DNA from 2 places in the Sphingomonas sp. PP-CC-3A-396 genome. Region 2 is predicted to be linked to the other one. Evidence: predicted binding sites of a transcription regulator. Region 2 holds the regulator's gene; the other holds the start of a gene.
The links. Region 2 encodes LexA, which represses DNA repair genes until DNA is damaged. Its sites were predicted from a motif close to GTTCCNCNCTTGTTCT; they were not measured.

Region 1 (9,477 bases), on a different contig from region 2:
CAGGAAGACCGTCCAAACCAGTGAAGCTCCGCGCCGTGCGTGCGTAGCCAGACGCGCGCGGGCGTCGGGTCTTCGCCGTAGAGCTGCTCGACCAGCGCGTGGAAGACCGGGGCGTGGTTCATGTGGACACGGTGCGCGACTTCGTGCGCGACGGTGGCCCGGCGGACCCAGCTTGGCGCAAGGATTAGGCGCCAGCTGTAGCGGATGACGCCGCTCGATGCGCAGCTACCCCAGCGGCCCTTGGCATCGCCAACCGCGACCTGCGCGACGCTGACCTTCGCCTTGGCGGCATATTCGGCGGTTTCGGTTTCCAGCACGGCGAGCGCGGTGCGTTTCAGCCAGGCTTCGACGCGCCGCGGGATTGTTTCAGGCGGGCCTGACAGCGACAGCACCGAGCCTTCGCGAACGACGGTGCGGCGGCTTCCCGGAGTCCATTCGATCGTCAGCGGTTCGTTGGCGACGGCGAGGACCGCACCGGGCACGAACGGACGGGGTGAGGGGAGCAGGGCGCGCTGTTCGGCGATCCAGCCCGCCTTGTCCTCCGCCCAGGCCAGTGCCTGCTTCAGCGCCGCGCGTTTGGGCAGGACGAGCCTTGCCCGGCCGCTCGCGGGATCGATCGACAGTCGCGCGCGGCGGGCTCGCGGGTGGCGGACGATCTCCAGGCCTTCGATCACCGTCTTAAAGCTCGCGATCGATCACGTGATATTCGAGCTCACCGGCCTCGTCCTCGCTGATCGTCCAGCCGCGCACCGATTGCTTGGCGCGGTGGACCGCCTCGCGGTCGCCGCAGACGAGGTAGTGCCATTCGGGCAATTGCTCGCCGGCCGCGCGCAAGCGGTACGCGCAGGTCGAGGGTAGCCAGTCGATCCCGCGGACGTTGCCGGTCGTCAGGCGCACGCATTCGGGGACATAGGCGTGACGGTGGCGGTAATCCGAGCATTGCCCGCTGCGGCGGTCGAGCAGGCGGCACGAGACGTTGGTCGCGACGAGCTCGCCGGTATCCTCGTCCTCAAGCTTGTGGATGCAGCATTTGCCGCAGCCATCGCATAGGGCTTCCCACTGACCGCGATCGAGCTGGTCGATCGGCGTATCTTCCCAAAAGCGCACGCTCATCGGGCCCAGCGCTTGATTTCCGTCACCACTGCGTCGGGCCCTTGTTCCTGCGGCAGCAAAGCGAGGGGCTTGCCGTCCGGGCTCATCAAATAGGCCTGGCGCGAGTGGTTTACGAGATAGCCGCCGCCCGGCGAGGCGTCGCCCTTGCTCGAATACACCGCATATTCGGTCTTGATCTTCGCGATCTGGTCGTCCGTACCGGTCAAACCGACCATCCGTGGGTGGAACGCCGAGACGAACTGCTTGAGCACCGCAGGCGTATCGCGCGCCGGATCGACCGTCACGAACACCGGCACGATCTTCGCGGCGAGCGCGGGGTCGCTGGTTTCAAGCTTTTTCACCGCAGCGCCGATCGCCTGGACATCCGTCGGACACACATCGGGGCAGAAGGTGTAGCCGAAATACATGATCCGGTATTTGCCGGCAAAGCTACGCTCGGTGACGGTCTGCCCGTTCTGGTCCGTCAGCGTGAAAGCGCCACCGATCCGCGCGCCTTCGAGCGGCGGTTTGGCAGGGGGAGCGGACGCGTTGCACGCAGATAGCGCCAAGATCGGCAGGGCGAGCGCGGAGAGGATGAAACGGGTGTTCATGATGCCTCCAGCCTTGATCTGTTCGCTACTGCGGCGCAAGCGTTGCCCCATATCCAGGACGAACCAAGGAAGTTTCTCGATGCGTATTGGCCTGATCCTCGCCACCACCCTCCTGACGCCTGTGCTGGCCTGCGTTGCGGCGCCCGCGTCCGCGCAGGGTCAGTCGGAGGGGTACAAGTTCCTGTCCGCGGTGCGCGATGCGAAGAACAACGACGTACTCGAGATGCTCGGCAAGCCCGGTAGCAACATCATCAACACGCGCGACGTGACGAGCGGGGAGGGTGCGCTCCACATCGTCATCAAGCGCGGCGACGAGGTGTATCTGCGCTTCCTGCTGCAAAAGGGCGCGGATGCGAATTTGCGCGACGGCAAGGGCAATACGCCGCTGTTGCTCGCGGTGACGCTTGGGCAGACGGGCATGATCCCAATCCTGACTGCGGCAGGGGCGAACCCGAACCTGGCGAACTCGGCGGGCGAAACGCCGCTGATCCGCGCGGTGCAGCGCCGCGACGTCGGCATGATCCGGACGTTGCTGACCGAGGGAGCGGATCCCGATCAGGCGGATATCATGGCCGGCATGTCGGCGCGCGATTACGCCAAGCAAGACGGGCGTAATCCAATAGTGTCGAAGCTGCTGGTCGACGCGCCGAAGAAGGTAAAGAAGGCGGTTTCCGGTCCGAAGTTCTAATCGTCGATCCTCCCCTGGCAGGGGAGGTGGCTGGCTCTTGTCAGACGGAGGGGTGTCACGCTCTCGATGGTGCGTTACCCCTCCGTCAGCCCTGCGAGCTGCCCCCTCATAGGGGAGGATTATGGGCCTAGAACGCCAACCCGTCCGCGTCCGGGTCCATTTGCGCGATCAATCGTCGCGCCGCACGCCGGGCAAACGCCAGCGTCCCGCGCTTACGAATATGCGCGGGGAGGGGGGTGGTATGCGCCTCGCGGACGATCGCCGCGTCGTAGCGGTCCGCGACGATGATCCCGGTGCGCTCGGGCAGGAACGCAGGACCATCCAGCGGTCCCACGTCGAACCCTGCCGGGACAGCCCAGAAATACCGGTCGCAATGCCCAAGATAATCGGGCCACTTGCCGTCGCCGAGCAGGTCGGCGCGCGACACCTTGATCTCGACGATGACGATCTGCCCGCGTGCATCGACCGCCATCAGGTCGGCACGACGCCCGCCATCGAGCGGGACTTCGGTCATCGCGGTCAGGTCGTGACGCAGCAACATGCGGATCACGCCGCGCGCCACGTCGGCAGCGCAAAGCGGCGATCCCGGTTCGTCGATGCAGGAGTCCGGCGGCATATCGAGCATGCCCCGGAAATAGAACAATCCGCGAACGAGGCAAGCTCATTCACGGATTGTGATCCGGATCTCAGGGAAAACGTCTAGCCAAATCGACTTCCATATCCCGTTCGTGCTGAGCGAAGTCGAAGCACCTGCGTTCGGGGCGCACCCTTCGACTTCGCTCAGGGCGAACGGGGGGAAGGGCAAGGGGTAGGAGGTTGCTTGAGACGGATGGTCTCAGCGATAGAAGACGTGGTTGCCGATCGAGGCGACCTTGATCGCGCGAACCGATGGGCGGCGATCGGGCGTGTTGAAGTACAGTGCCTTGTCGGCCGGGCTGTTCCACGCGCTGGCGAGCGCGACCTTGGCAACCGCGATCGCAGTGCGATAGGCGGCGCCGGCGTTGATATTGGGGATCTGGCCGCCGCGAACGAAGCTGAACTGGCCGCGCTGCTTGACGACGCCGCAAACGTTGGTCGGGAAACGACCCGACTTGGCGCGGTTGATGATGACTTCGGCGACCGCGAGCTGGCCAGTCAGCGGCTCGCCCTTCGATTCGAAATAGATTGCGCCGGCAAGGCACTGGAGCGCTTCGTCGGCGGCGGCGCTATCCTGCGCGGCAACGGCCTGGGCGAGCGTGTCGAATTCTTCTTCCTCGGCAGGTGCGACTGGCTCGACTGCTGCAACGGTGGCTGCGGCGGGAGCGATCTGCGGAACATTCTGCGGGGAGAGGGCGTTTAGGTTTGCGAGAGCCGTAAGATTGACCGTGGAACGATCGAGACCAGTCGCCTGACCGGGTGCGCTGTTGCCGAGCAGGCCGGCGAGAGAGAATGTCATGGCTGCGATGGTCGCGGCCCGCTGCAAAATCGTCATTCAAACTTATTCAGGTGCGGTTGGACCGTGGAAGCAATCGTACGAGCCGATCGTCCAGGCATCCCCCCGACTGCGTAACCGATCCGGATCGCACCCGTCCCAGCACAACGCCAATCAATGTTGCAATTCCCCTCTATTGGGGGGGCTTTCGAGTCAATCGTCGAGGATCGTTTCAGCGGCGAACCGTTCCGCCGCTGCGATGTCCACCTCCACAACCCACAAATCGGGGTCGCGAGCACGCCTGCGCCGCCAATAGCCGTCGAGGTCTTCGGGCGGGGTCGAATCGATCAAGGCGGTCCGTCCATCCGGGCCAATTCCGCGTTCCAGCAGGCGGGGAGGAGCGCCCTTGTCGACTGCGATGACGAGGATCGCGCCGCCCTGTGCGTCGCCTTTCGCCATCACCGCGCCGAACCCGCCAGCGTCGTTGACGCGGCGAAGGAGGGCGCTGACGAGCACACCGCTGGGCAGCCTGCCGCTCATGCCGGCGCCCGGTATCCAGGCAGCCCGGCGAGAGGGATCCGCGAGCGCATGAACGTGCCGGTACCCCGCGCCGCCTCTTCGCCGTCCGCATCGATCAGCCGCGCGTCGGCAACGAACACACGTCGCTTGCCGCTGATCCAGCGTCCCTCGGCGATCACCGGCCCGACTTTCAGCGGCCGAGTGAGCAGCAGGTTGAACGCGGTCGTCAGCAGGAAACGGTCGGTAACAAGGCTGTTCGAGGCGTAGAATGCGGCGTCGTCGAGCATTTTGAAATAGCTCGTCCCATGCGCCGCCCCGCCAGCGTGATAATGGCGTTCGTCGATCGTGAAGTGGATCCGCGCGACACCGGCTTCGGGAATCTCCAGCGAAGACTCGAAGAACCGGTTGATCGGCGCCTGCGCATACAGCGATTCCAGCGCGCGGAAATGCGCGTCCGCGCCTGCAGTGTTGGGAGTGTCAGGCATCTGCGTCGCTCGCGAACAGCAAATTACTGTCATCCTGACGAAAGTCAGGACCCAGAGCCACGAAGCGCATCGATCGGTTACTCTGGGTTCTGACTTTCGTTAGGATGACGGGGCAGGACTCATGCGGCATCGCGGACCTCGTCGGCGGTAAACAGCGCATAGAGCGCGTCTGGTGAGCCTGCACCGCGCAGCTTCTCTAGGAACGCCTTGTCGCGCAGCCGCCGCGAAACACGCGCGAGCGCCTTCAGATGCACCGCGCCCGCATCGGTGGGGGACAGCAGCATGAAAACGAGGTCAACCGGCAGGTCGTCGACCGCCTGGAAATCGACCGCCTGCGCCAACCGCACGAACACGCCGGTAACCTGCGCCAGCCCGTCGAGCTTGGCATGCGGGATCGCTACGCCACCACCGAACCCGGTCGAGCCGAGTTTCTCGCGCGCGCCTAGTCGTTCAGAGATCATCTTCGCATCCGCATCGACGATCTCGCCGGCGATGGCTGCGATATGTTGGAATACCGCTTTCTTGTTGGTGGCGATCACGCCCGTCTGCACCGTGTCGGGACGCAGCATATCGCTGAAATCGGTCATGGTCTTCATGTGTCTCGATACGCCCCCGCGCGCGTCCGCCTTAGCGGGTTGCGCGGGGGCGTAAAGGCGTGGCTGAGAGACCCGCGCCTTTATGGACCCTTCTTTACTGGGGAGGGGAGGCCGCGCCGGTCGAAGCGGCCCGCTGTGGCTCGACCCAACCGATTGTGCCGTCGCCGCGCTTGTAGACCATGTTGTGCGCGCCGGTACCCGCATTCTTGAACAGCAATGCGGCGGTGTTGCGCAGATCGAGCATCATCACCGCGTCGGACACGCTGGCCTCGGGAATGTCGACGCGCGTTTCGGCGATGATCAGCGGTGCATCCGCGACATCGTCCTCCTCGACGCTTTCCTGGAACAGCGTGTAGCCGGCGTTATCATAGCCGTTGCTCTCGGCCATCGCGACGGCCTCGCCGGCATGGCGATCCTTCAGGCGGCGCATGTAGCGGCGGAGCTGGGTTTCGATCTTGGCCGCTGCACCATCGAAGGCGGCGCGCGCATCATATGCGTCGCCGTGTCCCTTGAGCACGAGGCCCTTCATCACATGCGCGACGATATCGCATTTGAAGCCGGCATCGTGCGGTCCCTTGCCGAACGTGACCTCGGCCGAAATGGCGCGTGAGAAATACTTGTCGGCGATACCCTGGAGTCGGTCTTCCACGTGGCTGTTGAGTGCTTCGCCCGTGTCAACCTGGTGACCAGAAATCCGGATATCCATTGTCGTCTCCTTGTCGGCGTTACAGTCTTCGGGCGGTCCTATTGGCTCCACCCTGCCAGCGTCATCCGGACGCCACGGCCCCCCAGATCGGATCCTTGATCCCCTTCATAAACGCAGCATGGGCCGCAAGGTCTCCCTCGCTCACCGCGAAAACGCGGGGCGGGCGAACGACCCGAGGCGCCTGTGCGACGATCGGAGTCGCGGCGGTGCTGCCGGTGTCGCCGAGCAGGCCGAGGCCGATCTGGCGACCGCCCATCAGCTCGACATAGACCTGCGCGAGCAACTGCGCGTCGAGCAGCGCGCCGTGCAGGACGCGGTGGCTGCGATCGATCCCGAACCGCGAGCAGAGCGCGTCGAGCGAATGCTTGGCGCCGGGGTGACGGCTGCGCGCGATCTGCAGCGTGTCGACCATTCGCTTCATGTGGATGATCTGGCGGCCGCACTTGGTGAGCTCGCCGTTGAGGAACGAGAAGTCGAAGCCGGCATTGTGCGCGATCATCGGCGCGTCGCCGACGAATTCGAGCAGGTCCTCGACCGCGTCGGCGAACTTCGGCTTGTCGGAGAGGAACTGCGCGCTCAGCCCGTGGACGTTGAACGCCTCGACCGGCATGTCGCGCTCGGGGTGGTAATAAGCGTGGAAGGTGCGGCCGGTCTCGACCCGGTTAAGCATCTCGACGCAGCCGATTTCGACCATGCGGTCGCCGCCGGAAAAACTGAGCCCGGTGGTTTCGGTATCGAAGACGATCTCACGCATCCAGGTGGTATCGGCTCAGATTTCCAAGGATGCAAGCACCGCCCGGACTTGCGCGCGTGTTGCGTCGAAGCTCGTATCGGTGTGGATGACATGATCCGCGCGAGCGCGTTTCTCGGCGTCGGGGGTCTGGCGCGCGAGGATCGCGGCGAACTTCTCCGCAGTCATGCCGGGACGGGCGAGAACGCGGGCGCGCTGGACGTCTGGGGCAGCGGAGACGACGACGATCAGGTCGACGTTGCGGTCGCCGCCGGTCTCGAAGAGGAGAGGGACGTCGAAGACGACGTGTTTGCCCGCGTGCTTAGCCAGGAAAGCGCCGCGCTCCTCGCCGACGGCGGGGTGGACGATCGCCTCAAGTTGCTTGATCGCGGCGTCGTCGCCGAACACCGCTGCGCCGAGTTTCGCGCGATTGATCGCGCCGTTCACGGTCGAGCCGGGGAAGGCGGCCTCGATTGCGGGGACCAGCCGGCCACCGACGCCCTGCAACCGGTGCACGGTTGCATCCGCGTCGAACACGGGCACGCCTTCGTCCGCGAACATCGCGGCGACGGCGGACTTGCCCATGCCGATCGAGCCGGTCAGTCCGATGATCATTTGATCAACAGAGCCCGAAGATCCTCGTCTCGATCCCGCGGTGGTTCCACGTGGAACAATATCTCGAACGCGACCGCCGCTTGGCCGATCAGCATCTCCAACCCGTCGACCGTTTCCAGATCGCGCGCACGCGCCGCCTTGAGCAGACCTGTTTCGAGCGGGGAGTAGACGATGTCGTAGACCAGCGAGTCCGGATCGAGTGCGCCGAGATCGATGTCGAGCGGCGGCTGACCCGCCATGCCGAGCACGCTGGCATTCACCAGCAACCGCGAGGGCGGGGCGGCAGGACCGATCGGCAGTGCCTGCCCCTTGAGCCCGAACGCCGACAGCAACGCCGCACCCTTCAGCGGATTGCGGTTGAGGATCGTCACCGGGCCAACACCCATCCGCGACAGCGCGAACAGGATCGCGCGGGCGGCACCACCTGCGCCGATCACCGTGACGGGCTGGCCGGCGATGTCGAGGTCGTCGATCGGTGCCCAGAATCCGGCGGCGTCGGTATTGGTGCCGATGCAGGCGCCAGCCTGGTTGCGGAACATGGTGTTGATCGCGCCGATCGTCCCGCGGACGTTGCCGGGGTCGGAGACGTGGTCGAGCGCGGCGAGCTTGTGCGGCATCGTGATGTTGCACCCGCGCCACGCCGGGTCGGCTTTGCGTTCGGCGAAGTAGGCGGGGAGGGCGTCCGGGGTGACGAGCTTGTGGCGGTACTCCGCATCGATCCCCAGCGCGTCTAGCCAGAAGCCATGGATCAGCGGCGATTTCGACTGCGCGATCGGATCGCCGATCACTTCTGCATAGGGACGGGTCATTCGAGGCTCCGGTAGCTCAGTTTAGTCGTTGTATTCGCATAAATAGGCACACCGCGCTGTCCCCGTCATCCCAGCGAAAGCTGGGATCTCCCTATTTGGCGGTCGACATCTGTCCCGTGGGATACCCCAGCTTTCGCTGGGGCGACGGATGGGGGCTTGGTGTCGGGTCAAAACCACTCCGCCACCCCGGACCTGTTCCATGGTCCACCGTTCCGCGAACTCACACGCCTCTCGATTTTGCGGAGCCGTGGATGCCGGAACGAGCCCGGCATGACGAATGGAAGGATCAAGCCAGCAACTCGCCTCGCGCACGGAGGAAATCGAGGACGTTTAGCAGCGGCATGCCGAGTACCGTGAACTGACTTCCCTCGATCCTGGCGAACAGTTGTGCGCCGGGGCCTTCGATACGGTAGCAGCCGACGCAGCCCGAGATGGCGGGCCATTCCGCATCCAGATACGTCTCGATGAACGCGTCGGACAGTGGGCGGACGTGCATCTTCGCGCGCTCGACGTGGCGCCAGATCGCCTGGCCGTTCTCGGCGATGACCGCGGCGCTCCACAGGTCGTGGCGTTTGCCGGACATCAACCGCAGGTGCGCCGCCGCGTCGGCTCGGTCCACGGGCTTGTCGAGGATAGTGCCGTCTTCCAGTGCTACCAGCGAGTCACTGCCGAGGACGAGATAGCCCGGCATTCTCGCCGAAACCTTGAGCGCCTTCAGTTCGGCCAGCGCATCGGCCAGATCGCGCGGCGACAGGTCGCGCAACGCTGCCTTCGCCGCATCCTCGTCGACGCCAGCAAAGGTCGCCTCGAACGGCACACCCGCGGCGGTCAGCATCGCGCGACGCGAGGCACTTTGCGAGGCGAGGATCAGGCTCATACTTCCTCCGGCGTCACTGCGTCGCTCCGCCGCTGGTTGCACAGCGCGATGATCGCCGCCGCGGTTTCCTCGATCGAACGCCTGGTGACATCGATCACCGGCCAGCCATTGTCGGCGAACATGCGGCGCGCGAAGGCGAGCTCGCGCATCACTGCTTCCTCCTCGACATAGGACGTATCCGGCTGCTGGTTGAGCGATAGCAGGCGGTTGCGGCGGACCTGGATCAGGCGGTCGGCGCTCGTCGTCAGACCGACGATCAGCGGGTTGGCGAGCTTGTAGAGGTTCAGCGGTGGTGGGCTTTCCACGACGATCGGGATGTTCGCGGTTTTGTAGCCGCG
Region 2 (9,477 bases):
GTGGCCGTGCGGCGCGGTCGCTCGCGATTGGGTTGCTGACGGCGGCGCTGGGTCTGGGTCTCATCTGGGCGCGATCAGAGTCGGTGGCGCGACCAGTGCTGGGCGGACCGTCGATCGCGAGTTTCTCCGCGAGGGTGGAGGCTATTGAGCCGCTGGTGGCGCGGAAGCTGGTCCGGCTGACGCTGCTGCCGATCGGGAAGGGCGCCGAGACCGACGGGCAACCGGTGACCCTGCCATACCGCATCCGCGTCAATCTGGCGGAATCGGATGCGCCGAAGCTGCTGGGAACGGGAGCGGTCGTGCGTCTGCGGGCGCGGCTGATGCCGCCGCCGCTGCCCGCGGTGCCGGGCGCCTACGATTTCGCCCGAGTTGCTTGGTTCGGCGGGATCGGCGCGACAGGAAGAGGTTTCGCACCGGTGGTCGTGACGACGCCGAGCGAGTCGGGAGCCGGCATCCGCGTCGCGCTGTCGCGCCATATTGTCTCGCGACTGGATGGCAGCGCGGGCGGGATCGCCGCCGCACTAGCCACCGGCGACGTCGGCGCAATCAGCGAGGAGGATTCGGAGGCGATGCGCCGCGCTGGGCTCGCGCATCTGCTGTCGGTGAGCGGATTGCATATTACGGCTGCGGTAGCCGCGACGATGCTGATCGTGTTGCGTCTGCTGGCGCTAAGCCCTTGGCTGGCGTTGCACGCGCGCTTGCCTCTGATCGCTGCGCTGGCGGGAGCGGCGGCGGCAATCGGCTATACGTTGCTGACCCGTGCGTTATAGGAGTCAAACCCTTATTTTTGGCAGATTTGCGCGGCCACTGAATGTCCGGGATTGGAGGAAAGCGGGTCTTCGCGGGATCGCATGATCGGGGTCCGCTATCGACAGAAGCGGACCCGTATCGAACGAATCAGGCAGGAAAATGAATTCCGCACAATTTGTTGCCGTCGGGGTCACGAAAATAGGCCAGCTCGATGGTGCCCATGGAGGCAGTTTCGCGCGGTCCCGGCGGAGCTTCTATCGAGGACCCGCCAGCGGCAACGGCGGTATCGTGAAGCTGCTTCACCTGTTCGGGCGAGTCGCAGGAAAAGGCAACGGTGCTGCCGTTAGCGACGCTTGCCGGTTCGTCGTTGATCGGCTGGCTGACGATGAAGTTGGTTCCGTTACCATTGTTGTAGATCAGACGGGTATGGCCGCTGTCGGCGATGTTCCGCGTTCCTTCGCCTGCACCCAGGGTGGCGAGCACCGTGTCGTAGAAGCGCTTTGACCGTTCGATGTCATTCGATCCGACCATGGTGTGAAAAAGCACAGACACTCTCCTGAAGGCTGATCGACTTTCGATCGCTATTAGCAGTCTCACCTAACTGGCGCGTAACCCGCAGTCACCCCGGCCCGTGGAATGTCCGCAAGTGGGCGTCAGCGGACGTTCGAGAAAATCGCGCGGCAGTAGGCTACGGCTACAACGCCCTGACCGGAAGCCAGGTTCCGACGATTCGGTCGTGCGTGGCCGCGCTGCTCGTGCTGGCAGCTCTCGCGATGGGGCGTGAGGCGATGACCTTGCGCCTCGTCGCGGCGGGGGCGGCGTGCGTCATGCTCGTGCTGCCCGAATCGGCGGCGGGACCGAGCTTCCAGCTTTCGTTTGCGGCAATCACCGCAATCATGGCGCTGCACGAGCACCCTTCGGTTCGCACGTTTTTCGGGCCCCACGACGAGGGCCGACCGCGCCGCCTCGCTCGCGGGGTAGCATCGCTGCTTATCACCGGGCTGCTCGTGGAGTTCGCGCTGATGCCGATCGCGGTATATCATTTTCACAAGGCCGGGCTGTACGGCGCGTTCGCCAACATCATTGCGATCCCGCTGACGACGTTCGTGGTAATGCCGTTGGAAGCGCTGGCGTTGCTGCTGGACGCCGGCGGGCTGGGTGCACCGATATGGTGGTTGGTCCAGCGCTCGCTCGATGCGCTGTTGTGGCTCGCGCATATCGTTGCCAGCGCGCCAGGATCGGTGCGGTCCTTGCCCGCTATGCCGACGGCGGCGTTCGCGTTGATGATCGTCGGTGGCATCTGGATCGCCTTGTGGCGAACGCGGTGGCGGCGGCTCGGGCTGGTACCACTGGCGATCGGCGCGGTCTGGGCGTTGACGACGCCCGCGCCGGATGTTCTCGTGACCGGCGACGGGCGCCATGTCGCGGTGCGGACGGCGGCGGGGCTTGCGATGCTGCGCGATCGGGCCGGCGACTATACGCGCGACATGCTTGCAGAGAATGGTGGCGTGGATGGCGAGCCGCTGCTGCTGGCGGACCAACCCGATGCGCGGTGCAGCCGCGATCTTTGCGTTACCGATATCGGCGCGCGGGGACGGATGTGGCGCATCCTGGCGACCCGCAGCGACTATATGGTGCCGATTGCTGAGTTCATTACCGCTTGTCACGGCGCCGATGTTGTCGTCAGCGAACGCGGTCTGCCGAAGCGGTGCGTACCGCGGTGGCTGAAACTGGATCGTCGTGTACTCCGGCGTACGGGCGGCGTCGCGCTGACCTTGGGAAGCGGGACGGTCGTGACCATCCTGAACGCAGGCGATCGTCACCCCTGGCGCGATCCGCCTCTCCTCGAACGCACCGCGTACGCGTTCAGGCCGCGCCATGATCGGTTTCACGGTACTGTATCGGCGTTTCGCGCCGGCCAAGGCCGTCAAAAATAGAACTGTTCACGCGAAGGCGCAAAGGCGCGAAGGTGATGCCGCTTGGGAGGCCTTAAACCTCCATGAACGATAAGCCGACGTCAGTTTTTTGCCGCCAGCGAAAGCCGGTAGGCGCTGATCCAGGCACCATATCTTCGCGCCTTTGCGCCTTCGCGTGAACAAGATCTTTCGTTTTCCCGTGCGGTCACAGCGAGACGAACTGGTTCACGCGGAGACGCGGAGAAGGTTGTTGTATGACGGGGTGGCTCGGGCTGGGGACTGTTTAGTCTTCCTTCCGAAGACGTTTGGAGGTGCTTCGTTTTCCCTAAGCGCAACCCCTCCGCGTCTCCACGTGAACCAATTCTTCGGCCGCGCTGGAGATTGAGGACGAGATGTTCGCGCAGAGGCGCAGAGACGCAGAGATTGGGCATTCGAGTCGAGAACGCGACTATGCATCAGAGCGTGAGAGGGGCTTCCGGACGCTTGGGGGCCGGTTGGGCGTGTCGAAAAACTAGTCGCTTTTCGACACGCCCAGTACATCTCGCTTAACTTGCTTAAGAGATCCGGCCGCTGTTGTCGGCCGGAGAAGCGACTTGGCTTAAGGCTAGGCTGTCGCTTTTCCTGAGCAACCAAAAACCGAGACCGACCTGCGTCGTGATGACGCAGGTCGGTCCCGGCAGTTCAGTCGTAGCGGCGGAGGATGCCGGAGAGTTTGCCTTGGACGCGGACTTGGGCGGGGGCGTAGCGTTGGGGATCGTAGGCTCGGTTTGCAGGGTCGAGACGGACCATGGCGCCTTCGCGGCGGAAGTATTTCAGGGTGGCTTCGCTGTCTTCGATCAGGGCGACGACGATCTCGCCGTCTCGGGCGGTCTCGGTGCGGCGAATCAGGGCGTAGTCGCCGTCTAGGATACCGGCCTCGACCATGGAGTCGCCGGAGACTTCGAGCGCATAGTGTTCACCCGAACCCAGCAGTGCGGCGGGGACGGCCAGCATCGTGCTGCCTTCGAACGCTTCGATCGGGACGCCGGCGGCGATGCGGCCGTGGAGGGGGATCTCGACGACGTCGTTCGCTGGCTGTGGCGCGGTAGCGGGCGCGGGCTTTACGTTCGACGCCTTTGATGGCGCCTTTTTCTCGGCACGCTCGGGCATGCGAAGCACTTCGAGTGCGCGCGCACGGTTCGGCAGGCGGCGGATGAAGTTGCGCTCCTCGAGCGCGCTGATCAGACGGTGGACGCCCGACTTCGACTTGAGGTCGAGGGCGTCCTTCATCTCCTCGAACGACGGCGAGACGCCGGTTTCGTTGAGGCGATCGTTGATGAAGCAGACGAGTTCGTGCTGCTTGCGCGTGAGCATGGCGGTTCTCCGTCCGGAACAGACTGGGAACTTCTATGGAACATAATTAACGCCGTCAAGCGTCCGTATCACGCGATCACGAGGATTTCCGCCGATTCGCCTCTCTTTGCAACCGGAGCGTTGCCGGGGCGGACGATGAGGCAGGTCGAGCGGGCCAGCGTTAGCAGCATTGAGCTGTCCTGGATCGTCGAGGCATAGGCTTTGCCGTCGCGCAGCTCGGCGCGGAGATAGTCGGTGCGGGCGTTGTTGGCGGGGAGGTCTTCGCCGAGCAGCGCGTGGGTCGACTGGGGGAGCGGATCGCGTGCGCCGGCCATGTGCGCGACGACGGGCTTCACGAACAGCGTCGCGGTGACGAACGCGGAGACCGGGTTGCCGGGGAGGCCGAGGACCATCATCTCGCCGATCCGGCCGGCCATCATCGGCTTGCCGGGGCGCAGCGCGATCCGCCAGAAGTCGATGGTGCCGCCGGCGGCTTCGATCGCGGGGCGGACGAGGTCGTGGTCGCCGACCGACGCGCCGCCGGTGGTGACGAGCAGGTCGGCCTCGACGCTCGCGAAGGCTTCGCGGAGGATCTCGAGATTGTCGGGCAGAATGCCGAGATCGATGATGTCAACGGGCATGTCGGCGAGCATCGCGGCGAGCATGATGCCGTTCGATTCGGGGAGCGCTACGCCGTCGGTGGTCGAGCCGGGGGGGACGAGTTCGTCGCCGGTGGCGGCGACGGCGACGCGGACGCGACGGTTGACGGTGAGGGTGCCGTGGCCGCCGGTTGCGGCGACGGCGATGCGCGCGGGGCTGAGGCGATCGCCGGCGGCGATCAGGCGGGTGCCGGTGGAGAAATCGAGGCCCTTGCGGCGGGTGTTGCGGCCAAGTGTCGGCGGGCCTTCGCCGGCGAGGATCAGGGTTTCGCCGTCACGCTCGGCTTCTTCCTGGACCATGACGGTGTCGGCGCCTTCGGGCATGGCGGCGCCGGTGAAGATGCGGGTGGCCTCGTTGGAGGCGACATTGCCTGCGAAGGGGCGGCCGGCGGCGCTTTCGCCGATGACTTTCCAGGGGCCTGGGAGGTCTTCGAAGCGGATCGCGTAGCCGTCCATGGCCGAGAGATCCGCCGCGGGTTGCGTCCGGCGGGCGAGGATGTCCTCGGCGGCCCAGCGGCCGGCGGCTTCGCGTAGCGTCACGGTCTCGTGGCCGACGCGAGGGGCCATGGCGAAGAGGCGGGACTGGGCTTCGGCGACGGGGACTAGGGTCATGCGTAAGGCTCTGTTTCTGGGCGGTTCGGAAAAGTGAAGTATAGGAAGTGTAGACGCTGGGAGCGTTTTGGCGGTTTGTTCTTTGGGCGATGTATGGGGAAGCGCGGGGCGTGGGGGTAGGTTCCGTGCTTTGCCATGGGTTTGATATGTAGGACAGGCGTTGTTGGCTAAGCGGGGCGCGGAGAGCTTAGCCGCCATGGCGATGTCTGGGCGGGCAGATATCGAACGTTAGCTACCGCCTTCTTGTTCTCCCGCGAAGGCGGGAGCCCAGGGCTGGGTCCCCGCCTTCGCGGGGAAACATAAATTTGGCGGTTGTCGTGCTTCGCTACTGCGACCTTCCCAACTGGGCCCCGGCCTTCGCCGGGGTGGGGTTTTGATCTGTGTGAGGACTTCCTCGACAGTAACGGCGAGTGTGAGGTCGTCGTTGCTCGCCGTCTCTGAACCTCTGGCCAGCGCGGGTTCATCCTTTGCGGGGCTATGTTTGGGGGAAAGAGACACCAGATCAGCATGATGACACGCAATCAGCCTCGGGCGAGAGACAGGATCGGGGCGGCGGTGGGCGCCGTGCTGTTGCCGGGGGTGCTGGGCTATGCGCTGCTCAACGGGCTGGTGGTGACGATGCCGGCGGTGGTCAGCGATGCGTTGAAGGTGTTCGATGCGGCGCCGCCTCCGCCACCGCCGCCGCCTGAGGAGAAGGTGCGGCCTAGGCCGTCGCCTAGCCGCAAGCCGGAGGGGGCTGCGTCGCCGCCTAATTTGAAGTCGAAGGCTACCGAGGTAGTGGCGCCGCCGCCGGTGGTGCCGGTTGTGGTGCTGCCGCCTGTCGTGGTTGCGGAGAAGGCCGGGGTGGGGGCGCAGGCTACGGCGGGCGCTTCGGATGTGCGCGGGCCGGGGACGGGGAGTGGCGGGATCGGCAATGGCACCGGGAGCGGTGGGTATGGCAATGGCGACGGCGGGGGTGGTGAGGAGACGCCGCCGCGGTGGCGCAAGGGGCGGCTAAAGGATTCGGACTATCCGCGCGAGGCGGCCGAGACGGGGATCCGGGGGCGGGTTTCGGTGCGGTATCTGGTCCAGACCGATGGGCGGGTGTCTCGGTGCCGGGTGACCCGGTCGAGCGGGAGCCGGGAGTTGGATGCGCTTACGTGCCGGTTGATCGAGGAGCGGTTTCGGTATGAGCCTTCGCTCGATGCGGCGGGGCGGCCGGTGGAGTCGACGATCGTGGAGGATCATGAATGGGCTATGGGTGGGGATTGAAGTCCCAGGCTAGGCGCGTTCTGCTTGGCTTGCCCTCACCCTCGCCGCCTTTGGCGTCTATCCCTCTCCCCGTTGGGGGGAGGGTTTTCTTCTACGCGGCCCAGTTGCCGGATTTGCCGCCGGACTTTGCGCGGACGCGGATGTCGGTGAGGACCATCGTCTTGTCGATCGCTTTGGCCATGTCGTAGATCGTCAGGAGCGTGACCGTGGCGGCGGTGAGCGCTTCCATCTCGACGCCGGTCTTGCCTTCGGTCGAGGCGGTGGCGGTGGCGGTTACGCCGGTTTCGTCCACCACGAGGTCGATTTCCACCTTGGTCAGCGGGAGCGGGTGGCAGAGGGGGATCAGGTCGCTCGTGCGCTTGGCGGCCATGATGCCGGCGACGCGCGCGACGGCGAGGACGTCGCCCTTCTTCGCGGTGCCGGCGCCGATCGCTGCGGCGGCTTCGGTGGACATGGTGATGCGGCCTGAGGCGACGGCTTCGCGGGCGGTGACCGCCTTGCCACCAACGTCGACCATTCTTGCCGCGCCGGCTTCGTCGATGTGCGTCAGGCCGGTCATCCGACGAGAGCGCGCGTTGCCGCTTCGACATCGTCCTGGCGCATGAGTGCTTCGCCGATCAGGAAGCAGTGAATGTCGTGCTCGGCCATCGCGTCGAGTTCCGCGCGCGTCGTGAGGCCGCTCTCGGCGACGAAGGTGCAGTCCTTAGGCGCCTTGCCGACGAGGTCGTAGGTGCGCTGGAAATCGACCGAGAAGTCGCGCAGGTCGCGGTTGTTGACGCCGATCAGGCGCGACTTGAGCCGCAGCGCGCGCTCCATCTCGTGTGCGTCGTGGACCTCGACCAGCACGTCCATCCCGCATTCGAGCGCGGAGGCCTCGATCTCGGCCATCTGGATGTCGTCGAGTGCTGCGACGATGATCAGGATGCAGTCGGCGCCGATCGCGCGCGCTTCGGTCGACTGCCACGGGTCGACCATGAAGTCCTTGCGCAGCACGGGGATCGAGACGGCGTCGCGCGCCGCGGTCAGGTAGGCGTCAGAGCCCTGGAACCACTTTTCGTCGGTCAGCACCGAGAGGCAGGCGGCGCCTCCGGCTTCATATGCGCGGGCGTGGGCTACGGGATCGAAGTCGGCGCGGATGAGGCCTTTCGACGGACTCGCTTTCTTGACCTCGGCGACGAGCGCGTAGCCGGTCTTGGCGTCGAGCGCGGCGCGGAAGCCGCGTGGCTTCGACATGCGGGCGATGCCGGCGTCGATATCGGCGAGCGAGGTGGTTGCCTTGCGCGCTGCGACTTCGGCGCGCTTGGTCTCGAGGATACGGTCGAGCATGGTCATGTCAGTAGGCGATCCAGCGGGCGAGCAGCGCGTCGGCGCTGCCGGTGTCGAGGGCGGCGGCGGCCTTGGCCGCGCCGTCGACAAGGTTGGGGACGGTGCCGGCTACCATCAAGGCGGCGGCGGCGTTGAGCAGGACGGCGTCGCGGTAGGCGCCGGTCTCGCCCTTGAGCAGGCGGCGGAGTGCGTCGGCGTTGTGGTGCGCGTCGCCGCCGCGAATGTCGGTGATGGCGTGGCGGGTAAGGCCGGCGTCTTCGGGGGCGACCTTGGCGGGCAGCGCGACGGTGCCGACCGAGGCGACGATGCTGGGGCCGGCGCCCGACAGTTCGTCGAGGCCTTCTTCGCCCGAGACGACCAGCGCTGCTTGGGTGCCGAGCTGTTCGAGCGCGTCGGCATAGAGCGCGACGTAATCGGGGCGGGCGATGCCGATCAGCTGGCGGGTGGTGCCGGCCGGGTTGGCGAGCGGGCCCATCAGGTTGAAGATCGTGCGCTTGCCGATGCGCTGGCGGATCGGGGTGATGCGCTTCATCGCCGGGTGGTGGTTGGCGGCGAACAGGAAGGCGATGCCGATCTTGTTGAGGCTGGCCTCGGCGGTGGCGCCGGCGCGGTCCATGTCGAGGCCGAGAACTTCCAGCGTGTCGGCGGCGCCGGCCTTGCTGGAGGCGGCGCGGTTGCCGTGCTTGGCAACGGGCACGCCGCATGCTGCGACGACAAGCGCGACCGCGGTCGAGACGTTCAAGGTGTGGTGGCCGTCGCCGCCGGTGCCGCAGACGTCGATCGCGCCGGCGGGAGCGTCGATCAAGATCATCCGGTTGCGGAGCGCGCGCGCGGCTTCGGCGATCTCGATGCTGGTTTCGCCGCGGGTCGCGAGATCGGTGAGGAAAATGGCGATCGCGTCGTCGCTGGCGCGGGCGTCGAGGATGTCGGCGAACGCTTCTCGGGCGGATTCGCGGGAGAGGGGCGAGCTGGGGTCTGGGAGGAGGGCGACGGTGGTCATATTCCCCTTCCGCTTGCGGGAGGGGTTAGGGGAGGGGCTTCCTGTTTCACGGACGTCGTGGATGCGGCACGCCCCTCCCCCGACCCCTCCCGCAGGCGGGAGGGGAGTTGGTGGGGGATGCCGGCCATCTTGAGAAAGTTCGCCAGCATCTCGTGGCCGTGTTCCGTCGCAATGCTTTCGGGGTGAAACTGGACGCCGTGGATTGGCAGCGTGGCGTGGCGGAAGCCCATGACCGTGCCATCCTGCGCGGTCGCGTTGACGACCAGCGTGTCGGGGACCGCGTTGACGATCAGCGAATGATAGCGCGTGGCGATGAACGGCGAGGGCAACCCAGCGTAGAGCCCGGTATCGTCGTGGAGAACCGGCGAGGTCTTGCCGTGCATCAGGCCACCGCGTTCGACCTTGCCGCCGAAATGCTGACCGATCGCCTGGTGGCCGAGGCACACGCCGAGCAGCGGTTTGCCGGCATCCGCGCAGGCCGCGACCAGGTCGAGGCTGACGCCAGCCTCGGTCGGCGTGCAGGGCCCGGGGGAGATGAGGAACGCGTCCGCGCCCGACGACAGAGCCTGCCCGGCGGAGATCGCATCGTTGCGGACGACTTCGACCTCGGCGCCGAGTTCCATCAGGTAAT

Region 1: a site for LexA is predicted at 3,028-3,043, ahead of C8J40_RS12825 (MmcB family DNA repair protein). Genes of this name have one in related genera too.

The regions. Positions count from the first base shown of each region.
Region 1 is NZ_SLYF01000006.1:76,210-85,686, reverse strand. It holds gene C8J40_RS12845 (SprT family zinc-dependent metalloprotease) at 1-674, opposite strand, end outside; gene C8J40_RS12850 (PBP1A family penicillin-binding protein) at 1-24, shown strand, start outside; gene C8J40_RS12840 (YcgN family cysteine cluster protein) at 679-1,113, opposite strand; gene C8J40_RS12835 (SCO family protein) at 1,110-1,703, opposite strand; gene C8J40_RS12830 (ankyrin repeat domain-containing protein) at 1,783-2,391, shown strand; gene C8J40_RS12825 (MmcB family DNA repair protein) at 2,519-3,016, opposite strand; gene C8J40_RS12820 (cell wall hydrolase) at 3,227-3,862, opposite strand; gene C8J40_RS12815 (DUF1491 family protein) at 4,016-4,342, opposite strand; gene C8J40_RS12810 (PaaI family thioesterase) at 4,339-4,806, opposite strand; gene C8J40_RS12805 (PTS sugar transporter subunit IIA) at 4,926-5,393, opposite strand; gene raiA (ribosome-associated translation inhibitor RaiA) at 5,497-6,108, opposite strand; gene dnaQ (DNA polymerase III subunit epsilon) at 6,170-6,862, opposite strand; gene coaE (dephospho-CoA kinase) at 6,878-7,453, opposite strand; gene C8J40_RS12785 (shikimate dehydrogenase) at 7,450-8,262, opposite strand; gene C8J40_RS12780 (nucleoside triphosphate pyrophosphatase) at 8,549-9,139, opposite strand; gene C8J40_RS12775 (pyruvate, water dikinase regulatory protein) at 9,136-9,477, opposite strand, start outside.
Region 2 is NZ_SLYF01000004.1:119,228-128,704, reverse strand. It holds gene C8J40_RS08965 (ComEC/Rec2 family competence protein) at 1-770, shown strand, start outside; gene C8J40_RS08960 (VOC family protein) at 898-1,296, opposite strand; partial or broken gene C8J40_RS08955 (ComEC/Rec2 family competence protein) at 1,443-2,687, shown strand; gene lexA (transcriptional repressor LexA) at 3,348-4,019, opposite strand; gene C8J40_RS08945 (molybdopterin molybdotransferase MoeA) at 4,088-5,269, opposite strand; gene C8J40_RS08940 (energy transducer TonB) at 5,825-6,520, shown strand; gene moaC (cyclic pyranopterin monophosphate synthase MoaC) at 6,612-7,079, opposite strand; gene trpC (indole-3-glycerol phosphate synthase TrpC) at 7,076-7,852, opposite strand; gene trpD (anthranilate phosphoribosyltransferase) at 7,854-8,846, opposite strand; gene C8J40_RS08920 (aminodeoxychorismate/anthranilate synthase component II) at 8,843-9,477, opposite strand, start outside.